DNA from 2 places in the Sporosarcina sp. Y1009 genome. Region 1 is predicted to be linked to the other one. Evidence: predicted binding sites of a transcription regulator. Region 1 holds the regulator's gene; the other holds the start of a gene.
What was found. The regulator Rex, encoded in region 1, represses fermentation and respiration genes when NADH is low (regulators of the CRP and FNR family bind a similar motif). The targets are predictions, from matches to a motif close to TTGTGAAATATTTCACAA.
Positions count from the first base shown of each region.

Region 2: AC25Y1_RS02815 (cytochrome c oxidase subunit 2A) is a predicted target of Rex. The motif match lies at 1,710-1,727, and genes of this name have one in related genera.

Region 1 is NZ_JBYHFO010000023.1:41,865-45,053, forward strand. It holds gene AC25Y1_RS18085 (CPBP family intramembrane glutamic endopeptidase) at 1-390, shown strand, start outside; gene tatC (twin-arginine translocase subunit TatC) at 433-1,203, opposite strand; gene tatA (twin-arginine translocase TatA/TatE family subunit) at 1,221-1,409, opposite strand; gene AC25Y1_RS18100 (redox-sensing transcriptional repressor Rex) at 1,534-2,184, opposite strand; gene abc-f (ribosomal protection-like ABC-F family protein) at 2,312-3,189, shown strand, end outside.
Region 2 is NZ_JBYHFO010000002.1:38,563-41,751, forward strand. It holds gene AC25Y1_RS02805 (cbb3-type cytochrome c oxidase subunit I) at 1-1,006, opposite strand, end outside; gene AC25Y1_RS02810 (cytochrome c oxidase subunit II) at 1,022-1,489, opposite strand; gene AC25Y1_RS02815 (cytochrome c oxidase subunit 2A) at 1,502-1,651, opposite strand; gene AC25Y1_RS02820 (Crp/Fnr family transcriptional regulator) at 1,973-2,656, opposite strand; gene AC25Y1_RS02825 (NAD(P)/FAD-dependent oxidoreductase) at 2,776-3,189, opposite strand, start outside.

The sequences.
Region 1 (3,189 bases):
GGATCAGAAAACACAGCCTTTCTATCAGAGATTGCCAAAGTATCGCCCATAATCATTATTTGTATTGTTGTATTTGCACCGCTGTTAGAAGAAATTATATTCAGACGCGTCATTTTCGGCGGCCTTTATCAAAAAACCAATTTTATCATAGCCGCTTTAATTAGTGGTCTTATCTTCGCGGCTGTTCACGGTGAACTTCATCATTTACTCATTTACTTAGCCCCAGGACTTGTCTTTTCATTCGTCTACTATAAGACCAAAAGGCTCATTACACCAATGATTTCACACTTGTTAATGAACGGATTGGTTGTTATTATCCAACTGAATTATGATAAAATATTGGAACTACAAAAGTTGAATCAAGCTTTCATCGCATTGCTAATCAGATAACAAAAAAAGTCTTCCACCGATATTATTCGGTTGGAAGACTTTTTATTCACCAGCTGCTGTATTTTGAACTTCTTCAATTTGGCGTTGTTGTTCTGCTTTTAAGTACTTTCGATAACCAACACGAGCAATAACAATACTAATCTCATAAAGTATGAATAGTGGTCCCGTTACAAATAGATGAGACATGAGATCAGGCGGTGTTATGAATGCAGCGATCACGAACAAACCAAAGTAGGCATATTTTCGCACTTTCACAAGTGTCGAAGGATTCAATAGACCAAGCCTAGCAAAAAACACAATAACAACGGGTAATTGGAAGACAATCCCAAACGGAATCGTTAATTGAAATAAGAAAGTAAAATACTCATTCACACCAATGGTCTGCGTGATCCCTAAATCATTCGATAAATTCATCATGAATTTTATGACGTATGGGAGTAAGACAAAATAGGCAAATGAAATACCACCTAGTAAAAGTAAAAAAGCATATGGTATATAACTCAGCGTCGCTCGCCGTTCTGCTTCGTGCAGACCAGGAGAGATAAATGACCACATCTGATACATCAGAATTGGTGAAATAACCACAACTGCGATAAAGAAAATGACTTTTAAATAGATCAGCATAGGATCAATGACATTAAATGCATTCAGCGTGATATTTTTTGCTTCCCCCTGTACTTGGAGAAAATTTATGAGCGGTTTCGCGAGAAAAAAACTACCTATAATTGCTACAACAAAGAAAACGACAATCACCATCAGCCGTTTTCTCAATTCATCTATATGCTCAATGATTGTTAAATTTTTATTGTTCATCGGACTAACATCCTAACTCACTTCTGTTGTTCTTCGATCTTTTCTGCTTTCTTAACTTCGTCGTCATCTTTGACGAGTCCTTGTGTCGCGTTTTTAAACTCACGCAATGAAGAACCGAACGCTTTTCCAATCTCTGGTAATTTCTTCGGACCAAACACGAGCAATGCAATAATCGCAATTAGAATTAGACTAACAGCACCTGGCATCATCTTCGGACACCTCCTATTTTAGAGTTGGTAAGAACGTTACCTAATTATTAGGGAATAAATTCATCCAACTTTCTCCTATCCATTTTACACTAAAATCGTCTATATTACTATAATGTAACGGTTACAATTGTGAATCTTTGACGTCATTTTTCATGAAATAGATAAGCGTTTGTAGTTCTACAGATAAATCGATTGTATGTACCCGGACAGACTCCGGTACTGCAAGTCGGACTGGTGTAAAATTTAAAATACCATGTATACCATAATTGACAAGTTCATCTGCAACCCCTTGTGCAACGCTTGAAGGCGTTGATAAAATCGCCAACTCAATTCTATGATCCTTCAATTTCTCTTCAGCTAAACTTGGATGATAAACAGGAATTCCACTAATTGTCTCCCCTGCAAGCGACGTTTTAGGATCAAACGCCATGATGATACGTGTGTTGTGTTTTTTTTGAAAATTATATTTTAAGAAAGCGTTACCTAAACTGCCGACACCAAAAAGGGCGACATTGGTTTCGATATCTTGATCAAGAATTGTACGAAAAAAATCGACTAAGTATTGAACATCATACCCATAGCCTTTTCTACCGAGTGCACCAAAATGTGAGAAGTCCCGACGAATTGTTGCAGCATCGATCTTCATCGCTTCACTTAATTCACTAGACGATACTCGCTTTTTATCTGCATTTTCAAAATTTTGTAGAAATCTATAATATAGAGGCAATCTTTTTGACGTCGCCTCCGGAATCTTAGGCACTTCCTCTGACATTTTACCCCTCCTACACCTACTTAAAGCCTATTCTATCGTATCTCACTTGTAGAATATTGTAAAGCTGACCATTGCGTACAACGATGTGTTCAGGTTAAACTATAGATGAATAGAGGTGTATTAAATCATGATTGTTTTACAAGTGAATGCGTTAACTAAATCATTTTCTGGAACGACTATACTAGAAAATGTTCAACTTGAAGTTCATCAACGCGACCGTGTTGCTTTGGTTGGGCGAAATGGTGCTGGAAAATCAACCTTACTAAAAATAATTGCAGGTGAAATGACTGCTGATACAGGTGATTTAATCATCCCGAAGAACATACGAATCGGTTACCTCGAGCAACACTCTGGGATTGATTCAACGTTAACTGTATGGGATGAAATGATGACCGTTTTTGAACCACTTAGAGCAATGGAAAGACGAATCCGCTCTCTTGAAAAACAGATGGCAGATCCAGTCATTTTTTCAAATAGTGAAGAGTTCGAACGTGTTTCGACTGAATATGACGAACTACAAACAGAATTTAGTGATTCAAAAGGCTATCAATATGAGGCTGACACAAGATCTGTCCTTCACGGAATGCGGTTTTATCCAGAGGATTATACAAAACAGGTCAATCTTTTATCGGGGGGCCAAAAAACACGCTTGGCTCTTGCCAAAATGCTGCTTAGTAACCCGGACTTACTTATATTAGATGAACCAACAAACCATCTTGACATTGAAACGCTTGGTTGGCTGGAGAAATACTTAGTTAACTACGAAGGTGCTTTGCTAATTGTCTCGCATGACCGATATTTCCTCGATGAGATTGTAACCATCGTTTATGAAGTAGCCAGACATAAAGTGACAAAATACATTGGTAACTACAGTACATACCTAACCGAAAAAGCAAAAAACTATGAACGAGATGTAAAGATGTATGAACGAGAAGTAAGTGAACGGGCTAATCTCGAGGATTTTGTTCAACGGAATATTGCACGTGCTTCAACTTCGAAAATGGC
Region 2 (3,189 bases), on a different contig from region 1:
TCCCTCCTTTTGCTCTTCCTGTACGTTCAAAAACATAGAACAAAGCAAATGCCGTCATTAATGAAGGGAATGCGATTGATAAACTCATAAATACATGTAAGAATTTGAGCGCTTCCGACATTCCTGGGTCGACAATTTGATGGTGAAATCCACCTGGAATGTTTGTAACGACAAGCAATATGACGACAACACGCGTTAACGTATCACTAAACCGTCTTCCTCCGATGATCTTAGGAACAATAACATACCATGCAGACACCGCTGTTAAATACCAAATATTCACGAGCGTATGCCCGAATGCCCAAAATAACGTACGACTGACCATGACGTTTACGGTTTCAAGTAAGCCTGCCGACCAAAAGATTAACGTAACAACTTCTACCGTGACCCCGATACTACCGAAGAATAATAGAACAAATACGCCTGTCGCAAAGAAAGCGAAAATCGGGATATGCTTTCCTGGATTACTTTTTCGCCATTTAGCAATGTTTATAAATGCTCCAAACGCACACATCCAAACGCCTAGCACGATTAAAGCTAAACCGATGTAGAAGAACGGCGATGCTGCCATTGGTGGATAAAACGTATACAAGACAGTTGCATCATTCATCATTACCGGTACTATCGTTACGACAAAACCAACCATTTTCATCCAAAATCCAATCCAGGCCATTTTCCTGACCTGCGGTAGTAATCCACCAAGTGTATGAGATAGACCCGCATAAAAATAGCCGATTGTAAAGAATGCTGTTAATACTAAAACCAATAATATACCATGTGCTGTTAATACTTGATAATAGGTGAACCAAGAAGGTAGTTGTAATAATCCTGCACGTTCCAACCCCTGAAATAACCCTAAAAACCCACCAAAAAGCAATGCAATAAACGCAACGGCCATATAAGATTTTGATAGTTTGGCATCCTCAGGAACTACACCTAGAATTTGATTAGCTTTTTCTTTAATTGTTTTCTTATTTAAATTCGGATTGTTAATGACTGTTTCCACTTTACATCCCTCCTTTTATTTAACAAAAATTGTCGTGCTCATCATTTGGTGACCAATTCCGCAGTATTCATTACAAAGAACTAAATATTCACCGGGTTCTTTAAATGTCTGCGTGATCTTTTGAATGTGTCCAGGCATTACCATGGCATTTAAGTTTGTACCAGCAACTTGAAATCCATGGATAACGTCTTTTGAAGTCATCGTAAACGTTACCTTTGCCCCAACAGGTACCTCGATATTGCTTGGCGTGAAACCGAATGTTTGTAAGGTCATCACGACTTCATATTCATTGTCCCCTGTTTGAAAAACACCGGGATTATCGAATGGTGCTGTTTCATCAACTTTTTGCGGATCAATTGTTTCTTTATGACTTGGGGGACCCATTCCCAACGCAAATGTTTGATAGCCGACAACTAACATAAAAATGATTAAGATTCCAAAACTTAATGCAAGCCAAATTTCCTCATAACGATGCATTTTCATGGTTTTTCCTCCTTATACTCTTATCATGTATAAAACGAATAACACTAAATACGTGGCGATAATTACCGCGGCTACGACTCCCACTGAAAACATTGTCCCTTTTAGTGAGTATTTCTCGTTTTGTTCCACTTCTTTCTTGACATCAGTTTTTTCGGTTACCATCCGAAAGCACCTCCTATTGTCTTCTTGTTTTCAGTTTAATTGATAACAATTCTCAACGATGTGATATTAATCACATTAAAAAAAGCAGTTAGAAAATTATGTATTTAGTTTAGATAAATCACTAAATCACAGTAATTTCCCTTGACTCCAAACATTGTTATAACAACGTTTCCAGATAATCCTGACTGCTATTTTTGAATAAGAATTGTCTCGTAAGGTAAATATAGCGAAGTGACAAAACTGTGAACTCTACTAAAGCTCCAATAAATCAAAAAAATGCTGTTCAAATGAGATTTCTCATTCGAACAGCATTTTTATGAATTAGTATACTTCTTCTTTTAATTTATCAGGGTAAATGTAAAAGTGTCCATCGACCAATTTTACTTTCTCTTCTTTCCGTAACTGTGAAATCATGCGGTTTACAGATTCCCTGGTAGTTCCTATCATGTTGGCAAGATCCGAATTGGTGAACCGTGTATTTATCTTAATCCAACCATTTTTCTCATTGCCTTTATGGGTTTCGCCGAGGCGAATCAATAATAGAAGAATTCTTTCCTTTGTGCTTCGTAAAGCCATTTCTTCTAATCGTTGTTGCCTATCAACAATTAGATCACCCAACAGACGGAATAACTTTATTGATAGCTGAGGGTTAGTAATTAATACATTTTCAAAATCTTTGAGCGATATTAAATAGAGCGAGGTATCCTCAATTGCTTGTGCATTCGCTGGATAATTCTCCTTTCGGAAAAAACCGACGTTTGGAAACATATCGCCTTGCTGTTTCACACAAATAATTTGTTCTTTTCCCGACAGGTCGTTTCTAAACACTTTCACTTTGCCTGAAGCAACAATATAGACATGTGTGATTGGGCTTTCATGCAAAAAGATAATGTTTTTATCGGGAAATGTTCTTATTGTCATGACCTCAAGAAAAGGTTTAATTTCCACTTCTGTTAAATCTTTAAAAATCTTTATATTTCTTATTATACTTTCTAGCTTTTCCAATAGAAACACCTCCTATTAGATTCAGAATCTTAATTAAACTTATTTTCATTTTATCATAGATTACTGATTAAGTTTAATGTACTCATGTCGAAATAGTGAAATGATTATGTAAATGAGACTTAATCAGTTAAGATTGCCGTGGAAACGTCATATAAATCTAGGTCAATATCAAGTTTCTCACCAAGTATGAGCTTTGAAAGTTGATATCCTAAAAAGGGACCAACCGTTAATCCCGACGCACCAAGTCCATTTGCAAGAACTAACCCCTTAACATCAGGCACTTCCCCGATAATCGGCAGAAAGTTCGGCGTGAATGGTCGAAACCCTACACGCGCCTCTATAAATTCTGCTTCTGCTAAACCGGGGGCGATTGATAGTGCTTTGTCAAAAATTTCGTGTAGGCCACCTGCTGTAACTTTCATATTATATTCCATATCATCTTCATGGGTTGCTCCAATAACGATTCGGCCATTATCAAATGCCAGTATATATTGATTTGTAGGCGGCATAACAACAGGCCAGTTATCTGTATT